3 linked regions of the Sinorhizobium meliloti genome follow. The protein of the gene in region 1 interacts with the protein of each later gene in a pairwise test. Links are inferred from orthologs where the notes say so. Each region holds a gene or a part of one and is shown on either strand. Other genes may lie near its edges.

Region 1 (10,045 bases):
CGAGTTTGCCTTCCAGCGCCTGCCGCCCGGTGAAGATCCGGCCATCCGCAAGGGCGAGCGCTTCCGGCCGCGGCAGTTTGCGCCGCTCGGCGACCAGATCGACGAACCATCCGTAGCTGTCGTCGATCATTGCCTGAATCATTGCTCTCGCCTCGTCGCTCGGAGGATGAAACGGCGACGGTTCGGCTTTGAGAGGCCTCGATTTTATCGATTCGAGCGACACGCCGAGTTTGTCCATGAGGGTCTTGACCTGCGGATACTGGAAAATGACGCCGATGGAGCCGGTGATCGAGGTCTCCCCGGCAACGATCCGATCGCCGGCAAGGGCGATCAGGTAGCCGGCCGAAGCGGCAAGCGTGCGCACATCCGAGACCACCGGCTTCTTCTCGGCAACCTTGCGGATGGCCTTGTAGATGACTTCGCCGCCATAGGTGGTGCCGCCCGGTGACGAGATCGTCACGATCAGCGCCTTGACGGACTGGTTGTCGGCGATCCGCTCCAGCCGCTCCACCAGCTCCCGGTCGTCCTGAATAAGGCCTGTGACGGCGACGCGCGCGACGTGATCGCGCGCACGCTCCGTTACGTCGCCCCAGCCCGAGAAGGCAAACAGCGCGAGGCCGCCGGCGACGAGGACGGCCACCGCCGCCCAACGCCAGAAGCTCAGCTTTCTGCGCAGGCTGCGGCGGTCGGCAATGGCGAGTTCGTCCATGGGTGTCTCCGATTTTTGGTAAGGGGGTTCTGTCAGTTTCCCACGGAACATGCTATCTGCCTCAGCCGCGGCAAGCTAGGGTAGTCTGCAACGCGGCGCACGGGAATAGGCGCCGGGCCGACGCGAGTTGCTGCATGAAACCCCTTGGGGTTTGACGCGGCATGGAGTAGAGCATGCCCGGCGGAATGGAATATTGCGGCCGGATTGTCTTACAACGCAAAGTTTGCGCCGCTCCATTGCCGGGCGGCAGCAAGATAACCATATTCGCCGTGGCTTACGCCGATGTATGTATATGTGTCCCTCGGACTGCCCGAGGTCAGACGAAACTGACAGGCTCTTGATGCTGAACGAAGCCCGATCCCCCGCAATCTTCGCCGATGTGGGTACGAGCTCTGCCGATGCCTATGCTTCGGCGGCGCGGCATTCGGCGCGCGTAAGGCGCCTGAAAGTCATGCTGCCGCTCATCGCCGGCGCGGTTGCGCTGATCTTCGTCACCGTTTCCTTCGTGCGCGCCTTCCTGCCCGAAGAGCTGCAGCTCGAGACGGCGACGATAGAGAACGGCAAGATCGTCATGCAGAACCCCGCGATCTCCGGCCGCAACAAGCAGGATATCAGCTATTCGATGAAGGCCCAGCGGGCGCTTCAGGATATCGCCAATCCGAACCTGATCACGCTCGAGACCATTCACGCCGAGATGCCGGTCAACGATACGCTGATCGCCACGGTCGATGCGACGAGCGGCATTTACGACCGAGGTGCGAATACGCTCGACATGAACGCACCGTTCACGATTTCCATGAATAATGGGGTCAATGCCGACTTCCAGTCTGCCTATCTGGATATCAATGCCGGCGAAATGGAGACGAAACACCCGATTGCCATCAGCATGAAGGGCGGATCGATCATTGCGCAGAAGCTGCGAATGACAGATAAGGGACGTGTCGTAACATTCGAAGGCATGGTAAGGGTCAATATCGAACCCAGCGCCATTCGCAAAAACGCCAAATAACAGGACCCCAAGAACAGGATCCCCTGCAGCCATGTCGGTCAAACCTGCCGCTCTCTTTAGGATTTCAGCCGCTCTGGCCGTGGCCGGGCTCGGCGCTTCGCTGATTGCTTCCGCCGCCCTCGCGCAGGCAACCTCCAGTCGCATGCAGGGCCTTCAGCTTTCGAACGACCAGCCGATCCAGATCGAGAGCGACAAGCTGGAGATCAAGGATCCGGAGAGCAAGGCAATCTTCACCGGCAATGTGAAGGTCGTCCAGGGCACGACGACGCTGCAGGCCGGCAACATGACCGTCTTCTACAAGGCGGGCGGCGGCTCGGTCACCAGCGGCAACGCCGATATCGATCGGATCGAGGTCAGCAACAAGGTGTTCCTCAGCTCCGGTGCGCAGCAGGCGACGGGCGAAAGCGGCATCGTCAACCTGACCAACCAGACCATCGTGCTCAAGGGCAAGAAGGTCGTGCTGTCGGAAGGCAAGAATGTCTTCGTGGGCTGCCAGTTGAACGTCCAGATGGACACCGGCGAAGCGCAGCTCGACGCCTGCGGCGGCCGCGTACAGATCCAACTCGATCCGCAGTCCCGCAAGACGAACTGACATAGACCCGCTCGTGCAGATTCCTTTCCTCCACAAACGCAAACGGGGCAAAAAGCCGTCGGCGGCAGCGGCAGCTGCCCGCGCGGTCGACAAGGCGCGCTACGACGGCACGCTGATTGCCCGGGGCCTGACGAAGTCCTACCGCTCGCGCCGCGTCGTCAACGGTGTCTCGCTCGTCGTGCGCCGTGGTGAGGCTGTCGGCCTGCTTGGCCCGAACGGCGCAGGCAAGACGACCTGTTTCTATATGATCACCGGCCTGGTGCCGGTGGACGAGGGCTCGATCGAGATCAACGGCAACGACGTCACGACGATGCCCATGTATCGCCGGGCGCGCCTGGGCGTCGGCTACCTGCCGCAGGAGGCCTCGATCTTTCGCGGGCTGACGGTCGAGGATAACATCCGCGCGGTTCTGGAGGTTCACGACGAGAACGTCGACCGCCGCGAGAGCAAGCTCAACGATCTGCTTGGTGAATTTTCGATCACCCACCTGCGCAAATCGCCGGCCATTGCACTTTCGGGCGGCGAACGTCGGCGCCTCGAAATCGCCCGTGCGCTTGCGACCGACCCGACCTTCATGCTGCTCGACGAACCCTTTGCGGGCGTCGACCCGATCTCCGTCGCAGATATCCAGGCGCTTGTGCGCCACCTCACTTCGCGCGGCATCGGCGTCCTCATCACCGACCACAATGTGCGCGAGACGCTGGGGCTGATCGATCGGGCCTATATCATCCATGCCGGCGAAGTGCTGACGCATGGCCGCGCCAACGACATCGTCACCAATCCGGACGTGCGCAGGCTCTATCTCGGCGACAATTTCAGCCTCTGATGCCTGCCGGCGACGTGCATTCCGGCAGAACGGACGACCGCCGGCTGAATCGGCACCTCCGCCGCCGTCCACGCTTGACCAAATTCCAGTAATAAGCAATTTTTGGGCCAACTAAGAAGATGGGCCCGTCCAAGCGGACACGGCTCGGAGAACTCGACGGGAGTTTCACACCAGCATGGCCTTGTCCGCCAGCCTTCATCTGAGACAGTCGCAGTCGCTGGTCATGACGCCGCAGCTGATGCAGTCGATCCAGCTGCTTCAGATGAACCATCTGGAGCTCAGCCATTTCATCGCGCAGGAAGTCGAGAAGAACCCGCTGCTGGAGGTCCAGCCGGCCGATGAGCCAACGATATCGGATCGCGAGGATGCCGGTCCGCATCCGGCGGAGACCGGCGGCGAAACCGACGAGGCGGCAGGTCAGAGCGACCTTTACGACAGCGCCATGTCGAGATCCGGCGAGAGGCTCAGCGAAGGCCTTGACGCCGACTTCGCCAACGTCTTCCCCGACGATACGGCGCCGCAGCGGGCGGATGCGCCCGAGCTTCTCGGCCAATGGAAATCCATGCCGGGTGCCGGCGACGCAGAGGGATACGATCTCGACGATTTCGTTGGCGGCCGCAAGACGTTGAGGGAGACGCTCGCCGAGCAGCTGCCCTTCGCACTCAGCGCTGTCTCCGATCGGCTGATCGCCCGGTATTTCATCGACCAGCTCGATGATGCCGGCTACCTGCACGCCGACCTCGCCGAGACCGCGGAGACGCTGGGCGCGGCAGGCGAGGACGTGGCGCGCGTGCTGCACATGCTTCAGCAGTTCGATCCGCCGGGCGTCTTCGCGCGCACGCTTGGCGAATGTCTTGCCATTCAGCTGCGCGCCCGCAATCGTCTCGACCCGGCGATGGAAGCGCTCGTGGCCAATCTCGAGCTCCTGGCACGGCGCGATTTCGCAAGCCTCAAGAAGATCTGCGGCGTCGACGAGGAAGACCTGATCGATATGCTCGCCGAGATCCGCAAGCTCGATCCGAAACCGGGCACCAGCTTCGAAACCGGTGTGTTCGAGGCCATCATTCCCGACGTCGTCGTGCGCGCCGCACCCGATGGCGGCTGGCTTGTTGAGCTCAATCCGGATGCCCTGCCCCGGGTTCTCGTCAACCACGACTATTTCACAGAAATATCGCGCTCCAGCCGGAAGAACAGCGGCGAACAGGCCTTTCTCAACGAGTGCCTGCAGAATGCCAACTGGCTGACGCGCAGCCTCGATCAGCGCGCCAGGACGATCATGAAGGTGGCGAGCGAAATCGTCCGGCAGCAGGACGCCTTCCTCATCCACGGCGTCGGCCACCTGCGCCCGCTGAACCTCAGGATCGTCGCGGACGCGATCAAGATGCACGAGTCGACGGTGAGCCGGGTCACCTCCAACAAATACATGCTGACCCCGCGCGGGCTCTTCGAATTGAAATATTTCTTCACGGTCTCGATCGGCTCGGCGGAAAACGGCGATGCACATTCGGCCGAGTCCGTGCGCCATCGCATCCGCACGATGATCAATCAGGAAAGCGCCGATGCCGTGCTCTCGGACGACGACATCGTCGACGTCCTCAAGCAGGCCGGCGTCGATATCGCCAGACGCACCGTCGCAAAATATCGCGAGGCGATGAGCATCCCCTCCTCCGTCCAGCGCCGCCGCGAGAAGCGGGCGCTGGCCAAGGCCGCGGGATTCTGAGCGCTGCCGGCAGGCCGCAAGCGCGTAAGCCGGGTTGCGCTTTGGGCTCTGGCCGGCGGAACCGCCGGGGCCTGATGAACGTTTAATTCCACGACGCGCAATTGACTCTCCGCGGTACAGCGGATATGAGGCCGCCGCGCTTGCCTGAGATAGAACTCCGCGAGGCAGCGCGCGCTCACGATTTCGGTCGTTCAGGACTCCGGTCGCTGAAGTGCTTGGATGACGGGAGCGCTTGGAATAGACTGGGCACGCAATTCACGAACAAGAGAGGAAACTCCATGAGTGTGCGTGTATCCGGTAAACATATGGAAATCGGCGATTCGTTTCGCGTCCGCATCGGCGAGCAGATCGAGCAGGCCGTAACCAAATATTTCGACGGAGGATATTCGAGCCAGGTCACTGTGGAAAAGTCAGGGTCGCGATTCAGCGCCGACTGCAAGCTTCATCTCGATACGGGCGTGGTATTGCAGGCAAACGGCCAGGCGAACGAACCACAGTCAGCCTTCGACGCGGCTTCGGAGCGCATCGAGAAGCGGCTCCGGCGCTACAAACGCAAGCTCAAGGACCATCACAACGGCAACGGGCAGAATTCCACCGAGGTGGCCTATCGAGTGATGGACTCGGTGCCCTTCGAGGACGAGGAAGTTCCCGACGATTATGCACCGACGATCGTTGCCGAAACTACGAAACAGTTGAGAACAATGTCCGTCGCCAACGCCGTTATGGCCTTGGACATGACGGATGAACCGGTGCTGATGTTCCGCAGCCCCGGCAAGGATGACCTGAACATCGTCTATCGGCGCAACGATGGGAATATTGGCTGGATCGACGCCGCCAATATCAAGGCATGAGTGGGGATGGGGGAAGCCAGCCGGACTGGCGTCCCCCGTCTTTCCGATCAGCGGGACGGCGGAAAGGCTCGACTTTTCTGTGCATTCGAACCGCCAAGACAAAGATGGGTAGAGCCATCACGGCGCATTTGTGATGAGATTGCCAGGCTCTAACCGGCGAACGAGGATAAAAGAATGGCATTGGCAGGCTTGCTGCATCAAAATGCGATCATCCCGGCCATGAGGGCCAACTCGAAGAAGCAACTCCTTCAGGAATTGGCGGCAAAAGCATCGAAGCTCACCGGTCTGCCGGAGCGGGAGATTTTCGACGTCATCCTGCAGCGAGAACGACTCGGCTCGACCGGTGTGGGCAACGGCATCGCCATCCCGCACGGCAAGCTTAGCAATCTTCCGTCGATCGTCGGCATCTTTGCGCGGCTCGATGCGCCGGTCGATTTCGAGGCCTTGGACGACCAGCCGGTCGACCTCGTCTTTCTGCTGCTTGCACCGGAAGGTGCCGGCGCCGACCACCTGAAGGCGCTCTCGCGCATCGCGCGCGTGCTGCGCGACCATGACATGGTGTCGCGTATCCGAGCGAGCGACTCGGCAAGCGCGATCTACACGCTGCTTAGCGACGACACGACCTCGCACGCTGCCTGAATATCTTCTGCCTGCCGCCTACCGGAGCCGGTTGGAAGAGCATGCGGCAATTCGAACAACGCCGAAGGGCCGTGCACCTTGCAGAGTGCGCGGCCCTTCGCAAATCGCATTCATGCGCCGTCAGATCACGATGTTTTTAGGTCGGGTCGACCTACTGCATGTTTCCTTTAATCGTATCCGATTAAAGGACAAAAACATTGCAGCAGATCAAAGTGTTACAGCGACCTTTGCGCGTCTGATAAGACGCGCGGCGCTGTAAAAACATGAACGTGATCGATTCCAAGAAGTTGAGACGCGGGATGCGGGCGGAAAACCGCACACACCTTTCCTCATCCCGCTCTAAGCAGCAGGCGTCTCGCTTTCAGAGGTGGCTGCTTTCGGGCCGCCCTTGGCAACGCCGACCATCGCCGGGCGCAGGACGCGCTCGCCGATCGTGTATCCTGCCTGGACCACCTGGACGACCGTGTTGTTCGGAACCTCGGTGTTCGGGACCTCGAACATGGCCTGGTGGAAATTCGGATCGAACTTCTGGCCGGTGGGGTCCAGCTGCTTCACGCCGTGACGCTCGAGCGCCGCAAGCATCGACCGCTCGGTCATTTCCACGCCCTCGATGAGTGCTTTCAGGCCGGCATCGCCCGCCTCCCTGGCGTCGGCCGGAATCGCATCCAGCGCGCGGCGCAGGTTGTCGGAGACCGCCAGCATGTCGCGCGCGAAGCCCGCGACGGAATAGGACTTCGCGTCCTTCACATCACGTTCGGTGCGCCGGCGCAGATTGTCCATCTCCGCAGCAAGGCGAAGATATTTGTCGCGCAGTTCCGCACTCTCGGCCCTGGCAAGCTCAAGCGGATCCGGCGCGGTCGTGGAAGCATCCGCCTCCGGCTTTTCCGCAGCTTGCGGCTCAGCGGCTGTTTCGAATTCTTCAGGCGCCGCGGCCTCGGGTCCGTTCTTGTTCGTTTCGTCGGTCATGACGTTCTCCGAATTTCTGTCTTTTGCTGTGTTCGGCATCATCAAACCAGCGGAAGTCGCTTTGCTTGAACGTACTGTTGCCTGGATTTGAAGCCCGATATCGATGTTTGGGCCCGAAAAATCAAGGGTCGATTGCTTCATCGATCAAAAGGATTCGCTCAGCGCGACAGCCGCGACATGAGCTGGGCGGTGTAATCGACCATGGGAACGATGCGGGAATAGTTGAGCCGGGTCGGCCCGATGACACCGACCGCGCCGACGATGCGGTCGTCGCTGTCGCGGTAGGGAGCGACGATCAGCGAGGAACCGGAAAGCGAAAACAGCTTGTTTTCGGAACCGATGAAGATGCGCACGCCCGGGCCGCTCTCGGCGAGGTTGAGGATCTCGATCAGGCTGTCCTTCTTTTCGAGGTCATCGAAGAGCATACGCAGCCGCTCGATGTCGTCCGTCCCTTCCAATCCTTCGAGCAGATTGGCGCGGCCCCTGACGATCAGCCGCGCCGGCTGGCCGTCGCCCTCGCTTCCGGACCAGATCGCTAGCCCACGCTCGACCAGGTCCTGCGAGAGCGCGTCGAGCTCGCCGCGCACCGTCTCCTTGACCTTTTCCAGTTGCGTCCGCAATTCGGGAATCGTCTGACCGGCAAGGTGAGCGTTGACGAAGTTCGCCGCTTCGGTGAGCTGGGCGCTGGTGATCCCGGCGGGCAGCTCGATGATGCGGTTCTCCACCTGATCGTGCTCGCCGACGAGCACCGCCAGCGCCTTGGTCGGCGCCAGCCGGATAAACTCGACATGCTTGAGGACGGGATCGCTCTTGGTGGTGATTACGAGACCTGCGCCGCGCGACATGCCGGACAGCATCTGGCTCGCCTCGGTAAGAAGGTTTTCGACCGACCTGTCCCGATTTCCCGGGTGAACCTGCCTTTCGATCGAGGCGCGTTCCTCCGGCGAGAGATTGCCCACCTGCATGAAGGCGTCCACGAAGAAGCGCAGGCCCAGCTGCGTCGGAAGCCGGCCGGCGCTGACATGGGGGGAATAGATCAGGCCCAGATCCTCGAGGTCGCTCATCACGTTGCGAACCGAGGCCGGCGACAGCGACACCGGCAACAGCCGCGAGAGATTGCGCGAGCCCAGCGGCTCCCCGCTTTCCAGATAGCTCTCGACAATGCGGCGGAAGATCTCGCCGGAGCGCTCGTCCAGCGCCGATGCGATCCCCTTCGTTCCAGGGTTGCGCAGTACCATGTCACTCCGTGATCAGTATTCTGTGTCCGGAAAGAATATAGTGATCCGCGCGGGGAATGGCAAAAGGGAAAAATCACTGCGAAGCTTCGACATCAAGCGGTTCCCTTTGCCTACGCCATGATCTAGAAGGCTCACGAAAGCGCCGCGCGTCTTCAGACGCGCAAAGGCCGCTGGAGCACTTTGAATTCTGCATGTTCTTGTCCTTGAACCGAACAGGACCCAAGGAAGCATGCAGTCGGGATCGACAGGAGTTGACGATGCGGCCATCCGGTAGAAAAACCGACCAAATGCGCAAGGTCTCGTTCGAGCGCAGTTTCTCCAAGCATGCGGAAGGATCCTGCCTGGTACGCTTCGGCGACACGCATGTTCTGTGCACCGCGAGCCTGGAGGAAAAAGTTCCGGCTTGGCTGCGCAACGGCGGCAAAGGCTGGATCACCGCGGAATATGGCATGCTGCCGCGGGCGACCGGCGAGCGCATGAGGCGCGAGGCGGCGACCGGCAAGCAGAGCGGCCGCACGCAGGAGATCCAGAGGCTGATCGGGCGGTCGCTCAGAGCCGTCGTCGATCTTCCGGCGCTCGGCGAACGTCAGATCTCGATCGACTGCGACGTGATTCAGGCCGACGGCGGCACGCGCACCGCGTCGATCACCGGCGCCTGGATCGCCCTCCACGACTGTTTGAAGTGGATGGAGGCGCGCAACATGGTCAAGCTGGAGAAGGTCTTGAAAGATCATGTGGCCGCCATTTCCTGCGGCATCTTCGCCAATCAGCCGGTTATCGACCTCGATTATCTGGAAGACTCGGCTGCGGAGACGGATGCCAATTTCGTGATGACGGGCAGCGGCGGCCTGGTCGAGATCCAGGGAACGGCGGAAGGCAAGCCCTTCAGCGAAGAAGAATTCGCAAGCCTGATGCTGCTCGCCAAGAACGGCATTGCCGAACTCGTCGAAATGCAGAAGCAGGCGATAGCAGGCTAGATCACGATGTTTTTAGGTCGGGTCGACCTAAAACATGAACGTGATCGGAACCAAGAAGTTGAGAAGCGGGATGCGGGCGGAAAAGCGCGCGCACTTTTCCTCATCCCGCTCTAGACCGCTCTCTGCTTCACTGAAGCAGTGAGATGATCTAACGCTTCGACAATACGCACTTCCGGACGGAACACCGTCACGGCTTTTCCGGAAGTGCTCTGGATCACTTGAGAGGAACAGGTCCGGTGCCGACATTCGAAGGCATTCTGGAGACCGCGCTTTACGCGGACGATCTCGACGAGGCCGAGGCCTTCTACGGAACGGTCCTCGGCCTTGAAAGGATCACCCGCGCCGGCAGCCGCCATGTCTTCTTCCGTTGCGGCGATGGCGTGCTCCTGATCTTCAACCCCGCGGAGACGGTGAAGCCGCCTGCACCGGGCGCACTTCCCGTGCCTCCGCACGGGACGAAGGGCAACGGGCACATGTGCTTCCGGGTCGCCGCCGAGGCGCTCGACGGCTGGAAGGCG
Region 2 (10,155 bases), 2.7 Mb from region 1 along the record:
TCATAGGTGCGCGGATATCGAGGAGATGGCGCGCAGTCCCCAAACGAGGTTGCGGGAGCGCCCGTGCTTCCCCGCCTCCCTCATTCCTGTGCTCGTCACAGGAATCCAGCCAGACCAAGTCCTTGGGCTGAAAAGACTCACCCGCGCCGCAGACGCGGCGCTGCTCTCATCCCTGTGACGAGCACAGGGATGAGGGGAGAGAGGGTCCGGTCCCTCGGAATACTTCTCATAGGCCGTGCGGAAGGAGATGGCGCGCAGTCCCCAAACGAGGTTGCGGCAGCGCCCGTGCATCCCCGCCCCCCTCATTCCTGTGCTCGTCACAGGAATCCAGCCAGACCAAGTCCTTGGGCTGGAAAGACTCAGCCGCGCCGCAGACGCAGCGCTGCTCTCATCCCTGTGACGAGTGTTTAGCCCGGGGACATAACTGACGGGTGTTCGGGGAGATGGCTGACACGTCATACTGGCATGGATTTGGCTTCGAAGGGGGTATTCCATGCCGTGGCGAGAGGTATCGACGATGGGAGAGCGGCGGGAGTTTGTGCGACTTGCGCTTGAGGAGGGTGTGAACCGGCGGGAATTGTGCCGGCGGTTCGGGATCAGCCCGGATATCGGTTATAAATGGCTGGCGCGGTGGGAAGCCGGCGACCGCGAGTTGGCGGATCGCTCACGGCGCCCGCATATAAGTCCGATGCGTTGCAACGAAGCGGTAGAGACCGAGGTGCTTGGGGTGCGCGATGCGCATCCGGCATGGGGGGCGCGCAAAATTGTGGGCTATCTGGAACGGCAGGGAACCCACCCGCCGGCGGTTTCGACCGTTCATGCCATCCTCAAGCGCCATGATCGGATCGTAGCACCGCCGGGCGGCGCGCCGGCGTTGCAGCGCTTCGAGAAGGAGGCGCCGAACCAGCTCTGGCAAATGGATTTCAAGGGCTGGGTGCAATTGGCCGACGCCACGCTCTGCCACCCGTTGACGGTGATCGATGACCATTCCCGCTTCGTGCCTTGTCTCATGGCCTGCGCCGATCAGCGAGGCGCGACCGTACGCGGCCATCTGGAGCGGACATTCCGGCGCTACGGGCTGCCGGACGCCATGTTCGTGGATAATGGCGCGCCATGGGGCGATCCGTCAGGCGAGGGCTGGACCGGCCTCGGCGTATGGCTTCTGAAGCTCGGCGTCGCCCTACTGCACAGTCGCCCCTACCATCCGCAGAGCCGTGGCAAGAATGAACGCTTCCATCGCACACTCAAGGCCGAGGTGTTCGCCTTTGACCGTTTCAGGGATCTTGCTGCCGTTCAGCGCGCCTTCGATGCCTGGCGCGAGCTTTACAATTTCGAGCGCCCGCATGGGGCACTCGATCATGACGTGCCGGCCAGCCGCTACCACCCCAGTCCGCGCGCCATGCCGGATCGCCTGCCCGAGCCCGTCTATGACGAGGGCGAGATCGTGCGCAAGGTTTCCGCCACCAAAGCCTATGTCAGCTTCAAAGGCCGGCTATGGAAAGTTCCCAAAGCTTTCTGCGGAGAACGCCTCGCCATCCGCCCGCTCGACCGCGACGGCCACTATGGCGCTTTCTTCGGTGCCCATCACATCGCAACAATCAACTTGACCAACAAGCAATCCGTCAGTGATGTATCCGAACAGGTGTCCGCCATGTCCCCGGGCTAAACAACGAGCACAGGGATGAGGGGAGAGAGGGTCCCGGTCCCTCGGAATACTTCTCATGGGCCGTGCGGAAGGAGATGGCGCGCAGTCCCCAAACGAGGTTGCGGGAGCGCCCGTGCATCCCCGCCTCCCTCATTCCTGTGCTCGTCACAGGAATCCAGCCAGACCAAGTCAGTGGGCTGGAAAGACTCTCCCGCGCCGCAGACGCAGCGCTGCTCTCATCCCTGTGACGAGCACAGGGATGAGGGTGGAGAGGGTGCGGTCCACTCTTATAACCTGTGCGGAAAGTCAGGAAATGGCGCAACACTCCTGGCTGCTACCAATCCTCTTCGACGGCCTTCGGGCCGTTGCCCAGCCGCCTCTCGAGCTCCGTGGCCTCTCCCTCCGTCAGACGCAGGTCAAGGCTCACGCGTCCATCCTCGAGGTCTTCGCGGCCATCGACGATCGCATGCTGGTAGACCCAAGGCAGCAACTGCAGCTGATCGAGACCCAGAACGACGGTGCACTCGGTCATGACGCCCGAAAGACGCCGGCCTATTTCAGTGAGAAGATCGTCGACACCTTCGCCGGTCATGGCCGAAACGGCGACCGTGTTGTCGGCGCTCGCGGCCTTCTTCACCAGCGCTTCGCGCACTTCCGGCTCGACCTTGTCGATCTTGTTCCAGACCTCGACAATGCGCTCGGCACCCTCCTTCTCGTCGATGCCGAGATCGGCCAGGATGCGCAGCACGTCGCTTGCCTGGGCCTGATTGTCCGGATCGGACAGGTCGCGCACATGCAGAACCAGGTCGGCCTCGAGTACCTCTTCCAGCGTCGCCCGGAAGGCGGCGACCAGATGCGTCGGCAGATCGGAAATGAAGCCGACGGTGTCGGAGAGGATGACCATACGCCCATGCGGCAGTTTCAGCCGCCTCAGCGTCGGATCCAGCGTCGCGAAGAGCATGTCTTCGGCGAGCACGCCGGCCCCGGTCATCCGGTTGAAGAGCGTCGATTTGCCCGCGTTCGTATAGCCTACGAGCGCGACGATCGGATGCGGCACCTTCTTGCGCTTCGACCGGTGAAGCTGGCGCGTGCGCCGCACCTGCTCCAACTCGCGCTCCAGCTTGACGATCCTGTCCTGCAGCAGCCGGCGGTCGGCCTCGATCTGCGTTTCGCCGGGCCCGCCCATGAAACCCGCGCCGCCACGCTGCCGTTCGAGGTGCGTCCAGCTGCGAACCAGGCGGCCCTTCTGATAATTGAGATGTGCGAGATCGACCTGCAGCGTGCCCTCCCTGGTGGAGGCACGCCGGCCGAAGATTTCCAGAATGAGGCCGGTGCGGTCGATGACCTTGGCGTTCCATTCCTTCTCGAGATTGCGCTGCTGGACAGGCGTCAGCGGGTGATCGACGATCACGAGCCCCGCATCCTTCTCGCTCAGGACGTGACCGATCTCCTCGATCTTGCCGGTGCCGAGCAGCGTGCCCGGTTTTGGCTGGGCGACGGAAACGATCATGCCGTGAACGACGTCCAGGTCGATGGCGAGCGCCAGGCCCGTCGCCTCCTCCAGCCGGCTTTCGTCCGAACGCGTAGCGGGCTGCGCAACGATGTCGGCAGAAGCCTTCCCGGTCTTTTTCAGGATCGGAACGACGACGACGGCACGCGAATCATCGCGGAGCCTCTCGAGCTCCGGAATGATCGACGACGATTTTGAATCACGCTTGGTAATGTTCCTCACATCCCGTCAGGAGGCAGCTTCCTCATTCTCGAACATCTGCAACGGCTGGCCCGGCATGATCGTCGAGATGGCGTGCTTGTAGACGAGCTGAGAATGACCGTCGCGGCGCAACAGCACACAGAAATTGTCAAACGATGTTACGACACCCGTCAGCTTGACGCCGTTGATGAGGAATATGGTCAAAGAAATCTTTTGCTTGCGGACCGTGTTGAGAAAGAGATCCTGCAAGTTTTGAGAACGTTCCGCCATCGCGCCGCTTCTTTCTTATTTGCCGGCGTTCTGGCGCCGGTGCATTTTGTTAATTTTTAAGGTGTCACGTACGATCCCGGCACCTCCGCAGGGTTTGGTATCAAATCACCGTCTTTTCCGCAATGTCGAAAAAGGCCTCGCGAATATTCTGTGCTATGCTTCCTGGATGACCGTTGCCGATCGTCTTTCCGTCGACGGAAACGACGGGAAAGCAGATGCTGGTAGCAGCGGTGATGAAGACCTCCCGCGCTGCGAGCATTTCTTCCACGGAGAAGGCCGTTTCCTCGATCGCAAGGCCCAGCGGCTTGGCCACGTCCATCAGGGTGGTGCGGGTCACGCCGCGCAGAATGCCACTTTCCGCCGGGCGGGTGCGTAACGTCCCTTCGCGGTCCACGATCCATACATTCGTCGCCGCCCCCTCTTTGACCATGCCGTCCACGTCGACGAAGATCGCCTCCTGCGCGCCCGCTTCCTTCGCCTGCTGACGGGCAAGCACATTCGGGAGAAGGCCGACGCTCTTGATATCGACGCGATCCCACCGGTTCTCCGGCACCGTTATCGCCGATATGCCCTCGGCATTCTTCCGGGCGATCGCCCCGGGATCCGTGCGTTTGGCGGTGACGACGATCGAAGGCGGCGTGTCCGCATCAGGGAAAACATGATCCCGCCGCGCGACGCCGCGGGTCACCTGCAGATAGAAGAGCCCGTTGCGGACCCTGTTTCGGCGCAGCACCTCCCGGATGACATGGATCAGCGCCGCACGACTCATCGGCCAGCCTATCCTGAGCTCGCCCAGGGATCGCCCTAGGCGATCGAGGTGTCGGGTCAGGTCGATGATGAAGCCGTGCCGCACCTCGCAGACCTCGTAGACGCCGTCGGCAAACTGGTAACCCCGGTCCTCGACGTGAATGGCGGCTTCGGCGTGCCGGACGTAAGTGCCGTTGACATAGGCGATTCTCGGCATGGCTGAGGCCCTCAGAAATATTGAATGCTGACGCGGAAGAGCTGTTCGACATCGCGGACGGTCTCGGCGGCCGCGAGGAGGACCACGCGGTCCTTCGCCTTGATCCGCGTGTTGCCGTCTGGGCGCACATAGGCCTTGTCGCGATAGAGCGCGCCGATGCGGATACCCTCCGGCAATTCGAGCTCGCGCAGCGCCTTGCCGACCAGCGGAGAGGTTTCGAGCGCCTCTGCCTCGATCACCTCCGCCATGCCGTTCTGCACCGCGTAGACCGACCGGATGCGGCCCTTTCGCACGTGCTGCAGCACACGCGAGATGGTGACGGCGCGCGGATTGATATAGGCGTCGACACCGGCGGCGCCGGCGAAGTCCTGATAGGCCGGTTCGTTGATCAGCACGAGGGTCGACTTCGCTCCAAGCCTCCTGGCAAGCATGCTCCCGAGGATGTTGATCTGGTCGTTATTCGTCAGCGCGACGACGAGATCCGCCTCCTGGACATCCGCTTGCGCCAGGATCCGCTGATCCATGGCCGAGCCGTGGAGGACCACCGTGCTGTTGAGCTTGTCGGCGACGAGCACGGCGCGATCCCGGTCGTTTTCGACGAGTTTCACCCGCATGCGCGGCTGCTGTTCCTCGATCGTTCGCGCGACGAAATAGCCGATATTGCCGGCGCCGAGGATGATGATCCGCCGCGCCTCCTGTTCTTCATGGCCGAAGAGCGCCAGCGTGCGGCGGGCATGGTCCCGGTCGCAGACCACATAGGCGAGATCGCCGGTCTTCAACTGGTCGGAGGAATGCGGAACGATCAGCTTACCGTCCCGGAAGATACCGGTCACGGTCGCGTGCAGATCGGGAAAGAGCTCGCTCAATTGCTGCAGCGGCGTGTCGACGACGGGGCAGTCTTCCATACATTCGATTGCAACCATCGCGATCCGATCGTCCGCGAAGCGCACCACGTCGGTGGCGCCGGGAAAGGATATGCGGCGAAGCACGAGCCGCCCTACCTCGATTTCCGGAGAGATCGTCACGTCGATCGGGACGTTCTCGCGCGAAAAGAGGTCGGAATATTCGGGCGCAAGATAGCTCTGCGCGCGGATGCGGGCGACCTTGGTCGGTACGTTGAAAATCGCATGGGCTACTTCGCAGGCGACGATGTTGACCTCATCGTACAGCGTTACCGCGATGAGCATGTCGGCCTGGTCGGCGCCCGCCTTCGCCAGTACATCCGGATGCGCCCCGTGGCCGACGTAACCGCGCACGTCCAGCGTCTCGGTTATGTAGGCAATCAGCGCGGCCGACGTGTCGATCACCGAAACGTCGTTATTCTCGCGCGACAGCCGCTCGGCGATGCCGTAACCGACCTGCCCTGCCCCGCATATGATCACCTTCATTGCTATTCCTTACGTCTGGGACGGATCTGCCGATGGCTCGTTATGGGTTTCTGATCACACGCCCAACGACTTCAGCTTGCGATGAAGGGCGGAGCGCTCCATTCCGACGAATTCGGCGGTGCGCGAGATATTGCCGCCGAAGCGATTGATCTGGGCGATCAGATAATCGCGTTCGAACATCTCGCGAGCCTCCCGCAGCGGCAGGGTCATGATGTGCTGATCGCCCTGCGCCGAGATCTTCGGCAGGGTGTCCCCAACCTCGTTCGGCAGCATGTCGGCGGTGATCGGCGTATCGGGACCGTCGCTGCGCGCGAGGATCATCAGGCGCTCGATGTTGTTGCGCAGTTGGCGGATATTGCCGGGCCAATCATGCGCCTGCAGTACGGCCAGCGCATCCTCGCCGATCTTGCGGGGACGGATGCCGGCCTGTTCGCTTACCTGTCGCATGAACATGTCGACCAGGAAAGGGATGTCCTCGCGCCGCTCCGCAAGAGCGGGAACGCGCACCGGAATGACGGCGAGCCGGTGATACAGGTCCTCGCGGAACAGGCCCTCGGTGATCATGTTCTCGAGATTGTAGGCGGTCGAGGAGATGATGCGGACATCGACCTTGACGCGCTTGGAGCCGCCGACCCGCTCGAACTGCTGGTCGACGAGGACGCGCAGGATCTTGTTCTGCGTTTCGCGCGGCATTTCGCCGACCTCGTCCAGGTAGAGGATGCCCCCGTGGGCCTCCTCGAGTGCACCCGTTCGACGCGGCTGCCCCGTCGTTCCTTCGGTACCGAAAAGCGCGATCTCCATTCTGTCGGGCGTGATCGCAGCCGCATTGAGAGCCACGAAAGGACCGTTGGCACGCGCGGACTTGCGATGGATCATCCGCGCGACGAGTTCCTTGCCGGAGCCGGACGGTCCCTGGATCATGATACGGCTGTTGGTGGGCGCCACTTTCTCGATCATCTGGCGCAGTTGCGACACGGCAACGGAGGTTCCGATCAGTTCCACCGGATCGCCCGACTTCCGTCTCAGCTCTGAGTTTTCCCGCTTGAGCTTGGAATTCTCGAGCGCCCGCTCGGCGATCAGGATCAGCCGGTCGGCCTTGAACGGCTTCTCGATGAAATCATAGGCTCCGCGCTTGATCGCGGAAACGGCGGTTTCGATGTTGCCGTGACCTGAGATCATCACCACCGGCAAATCGGGGTGCCGGTTCTTGATCTCGTCGAGCAGTGCCAGGCCGTCGAGCTTGCTTCCCTGCATCCAAATGTCCAGGAAGATCAGGCGCGGCACACGGTCGTTGATCGCCGCGAGAGCGCTCTCGCTGTCGAAAGCGGTCCGCGTTTCATGGCCCTCGTCCGAAAGGATTCCCGAGACGATCTCGCGAATATCCTCCTCGTCATCCACAACCAGAATATCAGCCGCCATTGGTATTACCCTTATCCTTCAAATTATCTTCGCCCCCGGTCTCGCCGGCGGGCGGCAGAACCACCCGGATCATCGCCCCGGCGCCACCGTCGAAGTCCGGCGGTGCGTCGTGCAGTTCCAGTTGCCCGCCGTGGTCCTCTATGATCTTCTTGACGATAGCGAGGCCGAGACCGGTGCCCTTATCCCGCATCGTCATGTACGGCTCCAGAATTCGGTGCCGGTTCTCGGTCGGAAGCCCCTTGCCGTTGTCGATGACGTCGACCACGAAGCGGCCGGTGGTATCATCGCGACGGGATCGGATGACGACTGTGGGCGCGCCTCGTGACGTTCCCGCGGGCACGGCTTCGATCGCCTCCACCGCGTTCTTGACGAGATTGCCGAATGCCTGACCCAGCATGCGGCCGTCGAACTGCCCCTCGAGCGGTTCGTCGCCGAAATCGCGGACGAAGTTGATGTGGCTGTTGCCCATCTCGCGCAGGAATACGGCGTCCTTCAGGATCGCCCGCAGGTCGGACTTCTCCTTCGTGGGCTTCGGCATCCGCGCGAAGGCGGAGAATTCGTCGACCATCCGGCCGATGTCCTCGACCTGGCGCACGATCGTTTCGGTGCACTGGTCGAAGACCGCACGGTCCTCCTGATCGATCTGCTTGCCGTAGCGGCGTTTCAGCCTCTCGGCCGAGAGCTGGATCGGCGTCAGCGGGTTCTTGATCTCGTGTGCGATGCGGCGAGCGACGTCCGCCCAGGCGGTGGAGCGCTGCGCGATTACCAGATCCGTGATGTCGTCGACGGTGATGACATAGGAGCCATGCGATTCGTCGCCCTCCTCTCGCGTCACCTGAACATTCATCGTGCGCTCGGTGCCGCCGCGCATGATATTGATCTGCTTGCGGTAATCGTTGCGGTAGCGGCTCTCGGCCTCGACCAGAACCGCTTCGATTTCCGGGGCCACGTCGCTGAGATTCGCTCCGATGAGCTCCGGCGCCGCCTTCTTGAGCATCCCTTCCGAAGACGGATTGAAGATGGTGATGCGGCGATCTCTGCCGACGCCGATGACTGCCGCCGTTACGCCGGAGAGCACTGCCTCGATGAAGCGGCGGCGTTGGTCGACCTCGTCCTTCGCCACCAGGATCTGATCCTGCTGGGTCCGAATTTCGCTCACCATCTTGTTGAACGTGCGCGACAGGTTGCCGACGTCGCCGTCGACGGCGCGCACGGGAACGACGACGTCGAGATTGCCGGAAGCGACGCTGTCGGCGGCGCCGATCAGCTGCCGGATCGGCCGGACGATGCGGTCGGCGACCGCAATGGCCGTCCAGATCGCCGCCAGCAGCACGATCAGGGCAAAACCGATGTAAAGGACGCCGAAGGCGATCTGCAGGGAGGTCCGCCCGGCCTCGAGCGTCTTGTATTCCGCAGTGTTCTCTTCCATCAGCCGCATCGATCGCATGACTTCCGGATCGACGTTTCGGACGGTGTAAAGATAGGTGCCCGGAATGTTTTCGAGCGGAATGACGGCTCCCACCAGATTGGTCACGCCCGGGGGGATAAGCGTCGGCTGACCGGCAATGGTGCTCTTCAGTGCGTCCTGCGGGATCGCCGGCAGCGGACGATCGGTCGAAATATTGGCCTGGAGTATGGCGCTGCCGTCAGCGCGCACGAGGAATGCGCCGAGCATGCCGCGCCCCCTCGCCTGCCGTGTCATCAGCTCGACGAAGCCGGTACGGTCGAGGCTATAGAGCTGGCGATTGCGCTCCAGGTCGTTGGCCATCGACACCGTCTGACCCTGAAGGTAGCTGGCATTCTCGAGGACGTAGGCCTGCGCGACGTTCAGGGAGGAACGGACGATCGCCTGCGTACGCAGCGAGAACCAGCGGTCGAGGCCGACATCGAGGGTGATGCTGGCGAAGATCGCGACGAGGATCGCCGGCGTGATCGCGACGATCGAGAAGAGCGCGACGATGCGCACATGCAGGCGCGCTGCGGCTCTTCCCTTGCTGCGCGCCCTGAGCAGTCTGAAGATCTCGCGAGCGATGAGATAGATCAGGCCCACGACGAAGAGGCCGTTGATGCCGGCACAGGCGATCACGATGTTTCTCTCGGGCCGGATCGGGGTCAGACCGAGGAGAACGAGCAGCGACAAGGTGGCGCAGATCAGGGCACCGGTGGCGAGCATAAGCCCCGGCAAGGCAAAGGAGGCTCGCCGATCCTGGGCAGCAGTGACTCCGTCCTCCGTGCCCAATGGCAAGGCCATTCCATCCACCATGAAAAGTGCTACCCCCAACCGGCGTACCGACGACACCGGCATACGCCTGCGTTCCGGACCGAGACATTGAACCTTAAAGCGCCGCGTCTCCTTTCGGATACGCAAAGCTCCCCGCCCGCACCCGTCTGATCGACCGGCTGCGACCGCGCGCCGGCGAATCGACGCTTATGCGAGGTTCAAGCAACGCATTGTGGCGAAAATGCAACGGTGTTGCATCTCAGTCAAGCGCTACGCGAGCTGCGGTACACCGAGACCCCGAGTTCGCGGATCTTCTTGCGCAGCGTATTGCGGTTGAGACCCAGGAGGTCGGCCGCCTTGATCTGGTTGCCGCGAGTCGCCGTCAGAGCCGCGAGGATCAGAGGATATTCCATTTCCGCAAGGACGCGATCGTAGAGGCCGGAGGGCGGTAAGGCATCGCCAAAGCTCGCGAAATACTGCCGCATGTTTTCCTCGACCGCCTGCGATATCGACAGCGAGCCCGAGCGCGCCGCGGCC
Region 3 (10,428 bases), on another replicon or contig:
GCTGGTTTCGACGCGGGCGTCAGGCTTGGCGAGGTGATCGAGCAGGACATGATCGCGGTGCCGCTGACGGGCGATCAGCGCGAGCTGGCCGTTGCTGCCCCCGCCTATATCGCAGTCCACGGCACGCCGGCGCACCCGCGTGAGCTGGTCCATCATCGCTGCATAGGCTGGCGGCGAGCGCCGAATGTCGCGCCCTACAGGTGGGAATTCGAGGAGAATGGTGTTCCCTTCGACGTGGCGGTCGAGCCCCAGATTACCACCAATGACCTGCGCTTCATGCTCCGCTCAGCCCTCTGCGGGGCCGGGATCACCTTTGCAACGGAAGAAACGTTCCGCCCGTTCGTAGAAACCGGTGAACTCGTCCCGCTGCTGCAGGATTTCCTGCCCCCATTCCCCGGTTTCTTTCTTTATTTCCCTCACCGCCGCAACATGGCGCCAAAGATGCGAGCTTTGATCGAGCATATACGGCGGTGGCGATAACCGGCGCTTCCGGCGCAGCGTCGAGAAGGTCCCACGCTCGCCCGAATTCCTTATCTTTTCTTTATGTGGTCGCCAAACCATCCCAATCGATAATTGACGCGGCGCGGGCGCATCATCCGGATCTTGGATCAATCTGGAGAGTGCCCATGTCCGATTTTCTTTTCCTTGCCGCCGGTATTGGCGGCCTTGCCGCGCTCGCGCTTTATGCGCGCGCCCTGAGCCGGCTTTAGGAGGGTCCGATGGCCGAGGCTTTGATCGGGCTCGTCGTCGCCGTCGCGCTCGCGGTCTATCTGATCGTGACGCTTGTCCGGCCGGAACGCTTCTAGAGCATTTCCGCTTTTCTCAGAACCGCGGAAACGCTCCAACCTTTCATTTTGCCGCAACTCCGCACGGAAAACCGCTGCGCGTTTTTCCTGGAATTGCTCGAGCGCTCCTTCACCCCACGGAGACTTCTCATGTCTGTCATCGGATGGCTGCAGATCAGCCTCCTTTTTCTCGCCGTTCTCGTCGTCGTTAAGCCGCTGGGGCTTTACATGGCTGCGGTTCTTTCCGGCGAACGCAATGTCCTTTCGCCGATTCTCCGACCGGTGGAGCGTGGTCTTTATGGTGCCGCCGGCATCGATCCGGCACGGGAGCAGGGCTGGCTCGCCTACACGCTCTCCATGCTCGCTTTCAGCATTGCGGGCTTTGCGCTGCTTTACGCGTTCCTGAGACTTCAGACATGGTTGCCCTTGAACCCGCTGGGCTTCGGCAACGTGCCACCGGACCTCGCCTTCAACACCGCCGTCAGTTTCGTCACCAACACCAATTGGCAGAATTACGGCGGGGAGACGACGCTCAGTCACTTCAGCCAAATGATGGGGCTGACCGTGCAGAACTTCGTTTCGGCCGCCACCGGCATTTCGATCGCGCTTGCCGTTACCCGCTCCTTCGCCCGCTCAGCCGTGCCGACGATCGGCAACTTCTGGGTCGATCTCACCCGTTCGACACTCTACGTCCTCCTGCCGCTTGCCGTGCTGGTGGCGGTCGCCTTCGTGGCGATGGGCCTGCCGCAGACGTTCCGCGCCTCGGTGGAGGCCACGACCCTCGAGGGGGTGAAGCAGACCATCGCTCTGGGCCCGGTTGCCAGCCAGGAAGCGATAAAGCAGCTCGGTACCAACGGGGGCGGCTTCTTCAACGTGAATGCCGCACATCCGTTCGAAAATCCGACTGCGCTTTCCAATTATCTCAATATCTTCGCGATGCTGTCGGTTTCGGCGGCGCTGCTCTACACATTCGGGCAACTCGTCGGCAACCGGCGGCAGGGCTGGGCCTTCATCGCCGTCACCTATGCATTTCTGATCATCGGTGTCGGGGTCGTCTATTGGGCCGAAGCGGGGGGAAATCCGGTCCTGTCGCAGCTCGGTCTCGACCCGGCTCTCGGCAACATGGAAGGCAAGGAAGTCCGCTTCGGCCAGGCGATGACTGCGCTTTACACGACGGTTACGACCGGGCTTTCGGATGGCGGCGTCAACGGCATGCACGGCTCGTTCACCGGCCTCGGCGGTCTCGTTCCGATGTTCCTCATGCAGCTCGGCGAGGTCCTGCCCGGCGGCGTCGGCTCGGGCCTCTACGGCATGATTGTCTTCGCGATCCTCGCGGTTTTCGTCGCTGGTCTTATGGTCGGCCGCACTCCTGAGCTGCTCGGCAAGAAGATCGAAGCGCGCGAGATGAAATACGCGATGCTCGCCGTGCTCATTCTGCCGGCTGCAATCCTCGGCTTCACGGCCATTTCAGCCGTCACGCCCTCGGCCGTCGCCAGCATCGGTACGCCCGGGCCGCACGGGCTCTCGGAAATCCTCTACGCCTATACGTCGGCCGCCGGCAACAACGGCTCTGCCTTCGGCGGGCTTTCGGGCAACACGCTCTGGTACAATACGACACTTGGCTTTGCGATGCTGCTCGGCCGCTTCGCTTATGCCGTGCCGGTGCTTGCCATCGCCGGCTCGATCGCCGCCAAGACGCGCGCCTCGGCATCCAAGGGTACGTTCCCGACCGATACGCCCCTCTTCGTCGGTCTCCTGATCGGTATCATCCTCATTCTCGGCGGGCTGCAGTTCTTGCCGGCGCTCGCGCTCGGTCCGATCGTCGAGCATTTCGCCATGCTCTCCGGCCAGACCTTCTGAAGGAACCAGGCATGTCAAACAAACCCAAGACCCCGAACCTCTTCGACCCGAAGATACTCTTCCCGGCAGCGAGAGCCGCTTTCGTCAAGCTTGATCCGCGCCAGCTCGTGCGCAATCCGGTGATCTTCGTCACCGAAGCCGTGGCGGCGTTGGTGACCCTCTTCTTCGTTCTCGATGTGGCAACCGACGGCGGCAGCCTGCTCTTCTCGGGCCAGATCGCCGCCTGGCTATGGTTTACCGTTCTCTTCGCCACCTTCGCCGAAGCCGTTGCCGAGGGGCGCGGCAAGGCGCAGGCCGACTTCCTCCGCCGTACCAAATCGGAGCTCAGCGCCCGCAAGCTTGTCGCCCCCGAGGGTCGGGAGACCAAGGAAACCCCCGCCACCATGCTGAAGGTCGGGGATCTCGTCCTCTTAGAGGCCGGCGAATTGATCCCGGGCGACGGCGAGGTCGTCGAAGGGATCGCCTCGGTCAACGAGAGCGCGATAACAGGCGAATCGGCCCCGGTGATCCGCGAGGCGGGCGGCGATCGCTCCGCCGTCACCGGCGGTACCGAGGTGCTTTCGGATTGGATCAAAGTCCGCATCACAACCGCCCCGGGTTCGACCTTCGTCGATCGCATGATCGCGCTCATCGAGGGGGCGCAGCGGCAGAAGACGCCGAACGAGATCGCGCTGTCGATCCTGCTTTCCGGATTGACGCTGATCTTCCTGATTGCCGTGGTGACGCTCTGGGGGCTTGCCGCCTATTCGGCGACCGTGCTTTCCGTGACCGTGCTTTCCGCCCTGCTTGTCACGCTGATCCCGACGACCATCGGCGGATTGCTTTCGGCGATCGGCATCGCCGGCATGGACCGGCTGGTTCGCTTCAACGTGATCGCCACCTCCGGCCGCGCCGTCGAGGCTGCGGGGGACGTTGACACGCTGCTCCTCGACAAGACCGGGACGATCACCTTCGGCAACCGCATGGCAAGCGATTTCCTGCCCGTGCCGGGCGTAACCGTGGAGGAGCTCGCCGATGCGGCGCTCCTCGCAAGCCTTGCCGACGAGACGCCGGAGGGCCGCTCCATCGTGGCGCTCGCCACCGGCGAGTTCGGGCGCCGGGCGTCCGAGGCCGGGATAGATGCGATCGTGCCCTTTGCCGCTGAAACCCGGTTGTCCGGCGTCGATCACGGCGGCCGTCGGCTGCGCAAGGGCGCGGTCGACTCGGTTCTGAGATTTGCCGGCCTGTCCGACAGCAATACCCCCCAGGAATTCCGGCAGGCGGTCGACCGGGTCGCCCGAACCGGCGGCACGCCGCTCGCCGTCGCCGACGGCAACCGGCTGCTCGGCGTGATCCACCTGAAGGACATCGTGAAACCCGGAATCAAGGAGCGCTTCTCCGAATTGCGCGCCATGGGGATCCGCACGGTAATGGTGACCGGTGACAACCCGATCACTGCCGCGGCAATCGCCTCGGAGGCCGGCGTCGACGATTTCCTCGCCGAAGCGACGCCGGAAGACAAGCTCGCCTATATCCGCAAGGAACAGAAGGGCGGCCGGCTGATCGCCATGTGCGGCGACGGCACCAACGATGCGCCGGCGCTCGCCCAGGCGGATGTGGGCGTCGCCATGCAGACCGGGACGCAAGCCGCCCGCGAAGCGGCCAACATGGTGGACCTCGACTCGAGCCCGACCAAGCTGATCGAGATCGTCGAGATCGGCAAGCAATTGCTGATGACGCGCGGGTCTCTCACGACCTTCTCGATCGCCAACGACGTGGCGAAATACTTCGCCATCATCCCGGCGCTCTTCGTCACCACCTATCCGGCGCTCGGCGTGCTCAACGTAATGGGGCTGGCGTCACCGCAGTCGGCTATCCTGTCGGCCGTCATCTTCAACGCGCTGATCATCGTGGCGCTCATTCCGCTGGCATTGAAGGGCGTCAGGTACCGTCCCGTCGGCGCGGCAGCCCTGCTTCGCGGCAATCTCCTCGTCTACGGCCTCGGCGGCCTGGTCCTGCCCTTCGCAGGGATCAAGCTGATCGACCTTGCCGTCTCGAACCTCAACCTGGTGTGATCATGCTCAACCAACTCCGTCCCGCACTCGTCCTGACCTTCGCACTCACCCTCATTACCGGGCTCGGCTACCCGCTTCTGATTACCGGCGTGGCGCAGGCGTTGATGCCGGCAGAGGCGAATGGCAGCCTCGTCCGCAAAGGCAGCGTCCTCGTCGGATCGCACCTCATCGGCCAGAATTTCGCCTCGGAGAAATATTTCTGGCCGCGTCCTTCGGCGACCGGCCCCGAGCCCTACAATGCCGGCGCTTCGAGCGGTTCCAATCTCGGGACGACGTCCGGCAAGCTGAAGGAGCGTGTCAGGGCCGACATTGAGAGGCTTCGCGCCGCGGGCATGGGGGATGAGATCCCCGCCGACGCCGGCATGGCTTCCGGATCGGGTCTCGACCCGCATATCTCGCCCGAATTCGCCCGGGCTCAGATCGCTCGGGTGGCGAAAGCGCGCGGCCTTCCGGAAGCGGGTGTATACGCGCTCGTTGACAGGGCAACGCAGGGCCGTCTGTTCGGGCTCATAGGCGAGCCGCGCGTCAATGTGCTAGAACTGAACCTTGCCTTGGACGCGCCGAGGACCTGATCAAGCTCGAGACGTTGCATGCCCCACAATGACCGCGACCTGAAGAGCCGCCCCGATCCGGACGCCCTGCTGGCGCTCGCCGAACAGGGCAAGAGAGGCAAACTCACCGTCTTTCTTGGTGCCGCACCCGGTGTCGGCAAGACCTTTGCGATGCTGACGCGTGCGCGGCGCCTCAAGGAAGAAGGCGGCGATATCGTCATCGGGCTCGTCGAAACGCATGGACGCGGCGAGACCGCTGCCCTGCTCGAGGGGCTCGAAGTCCTGCCGCGTCGCCAGGTGCTGCACAACGGACGGACGCTCCACGAATTCGACCTCGACGCGGCGTTGGCTCGGCGCCCGCGCGTCATCCTGGTCGACGAGCTAGCCCATACCAATTTCGGCGAAAGCCGCCACCCCAAACGCTACCAGGATATAGAGGAGCTGGTCGATGCCGGCATAGACGTGTGGACGGCACTCAACATCCAGCACCTGGAAAGCCTCTCGGACGTGGTTGCGCATATTGCCGGCGTGCCGGTGCGCGAGCGCGTCCCCGATACGGTTCTCAATCGCGCTGACGATGTCCTGCTGGTGGACCTGCCGCCGGCCGAACTGATCGAGCGGTTGAAGGAGGGCAAGGTCTATCTGCCCGACAACGCCAAGCGCGCCGCCGATCGCTTCTTCCGCCTGGGCAATCTGACAGCGCTGCGCGAACTCGCGCTTCGCCGGACGGCCGACCGGGTCGACGACCAGATGGTCGACTATCTCAGGCAGAACGCGATCGAGGGTCCCTGGGGCGCCGCCGAACGGCTTCTCGTCTGCATCGGTCCCGACCCTCTATCCGAGAAGGTGGTGAGGACGGCAAGCCGGCTCGCTTCGGGCCTGAATGCCGACTGGCTCGTGGTTTCCGTCGAGCGTGCGGAGGCGGAGAGCAGCGGTGCGATGCGACAGCTCGACGAGACTTTCCGGCTCGCCGAGCAATTGGGCGCCGAGACGCGCCGTATCATCGGCAACGACTTCGTGGAAGAAATTCTGAAGCTCGCAAGGCGGGAACATGCAACGCAAATCGTCATCGGCACGCGCCGCCACTATTTCCCGCTACGCCTCTTCCGCCGCTCCTTGCCGGACGCACTTGCCGCGCGGGCGGCCGGTATCGCCATCCACCTCGTCACTGACGGGAGTGCACCCGCCGTAAAACCGGCGGCCAGACGCAGCAGCGCGCTTCCGGATGGGTGGGGGCGGGGGGTTGCCATCGCGGCCGGTACGGCTGTAGCCGCGACAGCACTTGGCCTGCTGATCGAACAATTCGTCGTCCTGCAGAATATCTCGCTTCTCTTTCTTCTGGCTGTGCTCGTCTCGGCGACTTACGCGGGCTATGTCGCTGCGATCGCTGCCGCACTCATTTCGGTTCTCGCCTATAATTTCTGCTTCATCGAACCGGTCGGCACTTTTACGGTTGCCGAACCGCACGAAGTCTTTGCCCTCTTCGTGTTCCTCGCGGCGGCGATGCTTGCCGGGGGGCTCGCCTCCCGCATTCGCGAGCAGGCGAAGACAGCGAGGCGGCGGGCCGCCGCGACGCAGGCGCTTTACGATTTTTCCCGCAAGCTGTCCGGTACGGCAAATGCCGAGGACGTGCTATGGGCGGCCGTCACGCAAATCCACGCGACCCTTCGGCGCAACGCGGCGCTGCTGTTGCCGGAAGACGGAGATGTCCGCTTGATGGCGGCCTGGCCGCCGGATACGGAGCTCGGCCTTACCGACACGATGGCGGGGCGCTGGGCTTTCGAGAAGAAGGAGGCTGCCGGCAACGGTACCGGCACGCTGCCGAACAGTCCCTTCCAGTTCAGGCCGCTGATGAGCCCGCATGGAGTCGTCGGCGTCTTTGGTTTCCTCCAGGAAGACAAGCCGCTGGAAATAAACGAGGAGCGAGCGCTTGCCGCGATCCTGGACCAGACCGCGATCGCCGTCGACAGAGCACGTCTCTCGCGCGAGATCCTCGACCAGGCTGCGCAGCTCGAGGGCGAGAAGTTCCTCGCGGCGCTGCTTTCGTCCATATCCCACGACCTCAGAACACCGCTCGCGACGATCACCGGAGCTGTGACAAGTTTGCGGCAACTCGGCGAGCGGATGTCGGAGGAGAGCCGGGACGATCTGCTCAAGTCGATCGAGGAGGAGAGCGGCAGACTCACCCGCTTCGTTGCCAACCTGCTCGACATGACCCGCATCGAAGCCGGAACGGTAAACGCCAAGCGCGATTGGGTCGATGTCGCCGATGTGGTCCATTCGGCTGTGGAGCGTGCGCGGAAGTACTTCCCCGGCCGCGTCTTCGAAACGAGCATCGCTCCGGACTTGCCGTTGATCCGCGGCGATAGCGTGTTGCTTGGTCAAGTGATCTTCAACCTGCTCGACAACGCCGATAGGTTTGGGGGTGACGAGCCGGTCAGCGTCTATGGGCGGCGGGAAGAAGATGAGATCGTGCTCTCGGTGACCGACCTCGGTAAAGGCATCGCCCCGGCCGACCTCGACCATGTGTTCGACAAATTCTTCCGCAAGGGAAAGCCGGACGGCCGTTCGCTCGGCACCGGGCTTGGCCTTTCCATCAGCAAGGGCTTCGTCGAGGCGATGGACGGGCGGATAAAGGCGGAGAGCCCGGCGATGAAGCGCCGCGGCACGCGCATTTCCATGCGGTTCCCGGTGGCTGAAACCGGTATCACGGAGAAGGAGCGCGGATGACCGCCGAGCGTATCCTCGTCGTGGACGACGAGCCGCAGATCCAGCGCTTCTTGCGCCCGGCGCTCGCAGCCGCCGGCTACGAGGTGACAGAGGCGGCAAACGGCGCGCAAGCACTCAAGGCGGCTGTGACGGCGGCGCCGGACGTCGTGATCCTGGATCTCGGCCTTCCCGACATGGACGGCAAGGATGTGGTGGCCAATATCCGCGCCTGGTCCCAAGTCCCGATCATCATCCTTTCGGCGCGTGACCGTGAAAGCGAGAAGATCGCTGCCCTCGACCTCGGCGCCGACGACTACATCGAGAAACCCTTCGGGATCGGCGAACTGACGGCGCGTATCCGCGCGGCGCTGCGCCATCGCATCCAGATGGCAGGAGGCCAGGCGCAGCTGTCAGCGGACGGCCTTTCGATCGACATGGTCAAACGCGTCGTGACGCGCGACGGCGCGGCGCTCCGGCTGACGCCAAAGGAATACGACCTTCTCGTTATGCTCGCACATCACGCGGGTCGCGTGGTTACCCACAGGACGCTGCTTACCTCCGTCTGGGGCCTCGCCCACGGGGAGGACCTGCATTACCTGAGAGTTTTCATCGGTCAGCTGCGTGGCAAGATCGAACGCGATCCCGGCAATCCGAAGATCGTCCGCACCGAACCCGGCGTCGGTTACCGCTTCGTCGGCGACGAGGATTGAGGAGCTCGTGCAGCCGACCACATCGCCAATTCCCGGAAACGCGTAAATTCTCTGCAGCCCAGAGCAATTCCAAAAAATGAGCAGCGGTTTCCCAATTGCGGCAAAACAGGGCGGGGCACTGCCGCGCGGAGAACCGTGGATTTGGCTCTCGTCGCACTCCAACAAATCTACGGGACGTCTGAGGCGTTCATGTGCAGCCTCTCATTCGTTGGGCTCTGGTCTGTTACTTCGGGTCGTCGCGCCAGATGCGCTCGACGGCGATGAAGGTAAAAGACGCCGACCAGGCAATCAGAACGAGCCCATTCAGCCCCTCCAGGCCGGCGAGAATTCGCATGTCACCTGTCGCGTAGACATCGCCAAATCCCATCGTGCTGTAACAGGTCAGCGAGAAATAGAAGAAGTCTGTGGCGTTTGAGCCTGCCAGCCCCGCAAGAGAACCGAACTCAGGATGATAATGCATCCAGGCAAAAGCCAGAGCGTAAAGGCCTACGCCGAAGAGGTGAGCCACAAAGGCTGACCCGAGGAAAACGACCATTTCAGCTCGTTTTGAAAGCACTTTGCGTCGACGCAGGATCGCTACGCCGGTCATGATTTCAAAATGAGTGGCGCTCGTTACGATGATGAGTGCGGCGGAAAGCAGACAGACCAACACAATCCCTGGCACTTATCAACCTCGCCCTGTGCTTGCCGCAGTATGATCGGCGCCTACCTTCAAACGCACCAACTCGACTCGACGACGCTGGTACAGCCACCATAGCAGGACATATTGCGGATTGGGAGTTTCGGTCTATCGGGCCCATCCCTGTGTGTTGCCGTTGCCGAGGCTGACGGTGTAGGCAATAGCGGGTGTAAAGGATAATGCTTCCCGGGAAGTCAGCGCGGTCCGCTGAGCATTTCCCCTTAGCTCTAACGGGCACCCCCTTCGAAGCGCCGTCAGAGGACAGCCACTGCGGTGACCAACCACGCATTGCTGAACTCTACCGCCACATGGTGCGCATCCGGGCTGCGACATCGATGCGGATCTGCTTTGCGCTACGCTCGGAAACATTGGGGCTGGCGACTGACCAGTTTGCACTCTCGAAGAACTGAAGCAATGTCGCGGGGATGAAGCGTGTGCGGCTTGCGTAGACATGGCGGTCACCCTGCGCGTGCTGACCGCCGGTGAAGAAGCGTTGCGGCACCATCAGCGTCAGTTGGTCCTTGGCGCGTGTCATACCGACATAGAGAAGTCGCCGCTCCTCCTCCAGTTCGTGGCTGGTGCCTGTCGCCAGGTCTGACGGAATGCAACCGTCGACCACGTTGAGCATGAAGACGGAGCGCCATTCCTGCCCCTTGGCCGAATGGATGGTCGACAGGATAAGATAGTCTTCGTCGAGTAAAGGCACGCCAGCCTGGTCGCTCGTCGCGTCCGGCGGATCGAGCGTCAACTCCGTGAGGAAGCGCTCGCGGCTCGGATAGCCTGCGGCGATCTGCTCGAGTTGCACGAGGTCGGCCCGGCGCGTTTCGGCATCCTCGTGTATTCGCTCGAGATGCGGCTCGTACCACATCCGTGCCATCTCTATTTCCGTCGGCCATGCGGAACCGGGTTTGCGCAGGGCCTGCAGCAACTCGACCAAGGACATCCAGTCCGTGCCGCTCCTCGGCGGAGCTGGGACTTCGCCAAGCGCCATCAACGGCTCGGGATCGGCCGCAATCGTGTCCAGGATCTTGCCCGCGGTCTGCGGGCCGACTCCCGGCAGCATCTGCAGGAGCCGGAAGC

The links.
Region 2: the proteins of ptsN (region 1) and trkA interact in binary tests that used the Escherichia coli proteins (3 or more experiments, as listed by UniProt). The link is inferred for Sinorhizobium meliloti from one-to-one orthologs.
Region 3: the proteins of ptsN (region 1) and JOH52_RS32460 interact in binary tests that used the Escherichia coli proteins (3 or more experiments, as listed by UniProt). The link is inferred for Sinorhizobium meliloti from one-to-one orthologs.

What each region holds. Positions count from the first base shown.
Region 1 is NZ_JAGIOS010000001.1:931,870-941,914, forward strand. Bases 4,755-7,613 are described here. They hold ptsN (PTS IIA-like nitrogen regulatory protein PtsN), read left to right. Parts: upstream 4,755-5,881; coding sequence 5,882-6,346; downstream 6,347-7,613. Other genes in these bases: rpoN (RNA polymerase factor sigma-54), read left to right, coding at 4,755-4,856; hpf (ribosome hibernation-promoting factor, HPF/YfiA family), read left to right, coding at 5,135-5,707; grpE (nucleotide exchange factor GrpE), read right to left, coding at 6,686-7,312; hrcA (heat-inducible transcriptional repressor HrcA), read right to left, coding at 7,471-7,613. In the rest of the region: signal peptide peptidase SppA, read right to left, coding at 1-709; LPS export ABC transporter periplasmic protein LptC, read left to right, coding at 1,050-1,718; JOH52_RS04465 (LptA/OstA family protein), read left to right, coding at 1,750-2,310; lptB (LPS export ABC transporter ATP-binding protein), read left to right, coding at 2,330-3,136; more of rpoN, read left to right, coding at 3,312-4,754; more of hrcA, read right to left, coding at 7,614-8,550; rph (ribonuclease PH), read left to right, coding at 8,808-9,527; JOH52_RS04505 (VOC family protein), read left to right, coding at 9,764-10,045. UniProt on the Escherichia coli protein: Seems to have a role in regulating nitrogen assimilation.
Region 2 is NZ_JAGIOS010000001.1:3,607,668-3,617,822, forward strand. Bases 3,791-6,759 are described here. They hold trkA (Trk system potassium transporter TrkA), read right to left. Parts: upstream 5,979-6,759; coding sequence 4,602-5,978; downstream 3,791-4,601. Other genes in these bases: JOH52_RS17520 (D-amino-acid transaminase), read right to left, coding at 3,791-4,590; ntrX (two-component system response regulator NtrX), read right to left, coding at 6,033-6,759. Outside these bases: JOH52_RS17505 (IS481-like element ISRm20 family transposase), read left to right, coding at 494-1,666; GTPase HflX, read right to left, coding at 1,980-3,377; RNA chaperone Hfq, read right to left, coding at 3,384-3,626; more of JOH52_RS17520, read right to left, coding at 3,727-3,790; more of ntrX, read right to left, coding at 6,760-7,397; two-component system sensor histidine kinase NtrY, read right to left, coding at 7,387-9,702; ntrC (nitrogen regulation protein NR(I)), read right to left, coding at 9,882-10,155. UniProt on the Escherichia coli protein: Part of the constitutive potassium transport systems TrkG and TrkH. May regulate the transport activity of TrkG and TrkH systems. Binds to NAD(+) and NADH.
Region 3 is NZ_JAGIOS010000003.1:1,229,086-1,239,513, forward strand. Bases 4,939-8,180 are described here. They hold JOH52_RS32460 (sensor histidine kinase), read left to right. Parts: upstream 4,939-5,289; coding sequence 5,290-7,980; downstream 7,981-8,180. Other genes in these bases: kdpC (potassium-transporting ATPase subunit KdpC), read left to right, coding at 4,939-5,271; JOH52_RS32465 (response regulator), read left to right, coding at 7,977-8,180. Outside these bases: JOH52_RS36835 (hypothetical protein), read right to left, coding at 609-845; potassium-transporting ATPase subunit KdpA, read left to right, coding at 936-2,645; potassium-transporting ATPase subunit KdpB, read left to right, coding at 2,657-4,699; more of kdpC, read left to right, coding at 4,702-4,938; more of JOH52_RS32465, read left to right, coding at 8,181-8,669; JOH52_RS32470 (potassium channel family protein), read right to left, coding at 8,893-9,333; JOH52_RS32475 (ATP-dependent helicase), read right to left, coding at 9,647-10,428. UniProt on the Escherichia coli protein: Member of the two-component regulatory system KdpD/KdpE involved in the regulation of the kdp operon. KdpD may function as a membrane-associated protein kinase that phosphorylates KdpE in response to environmental signals.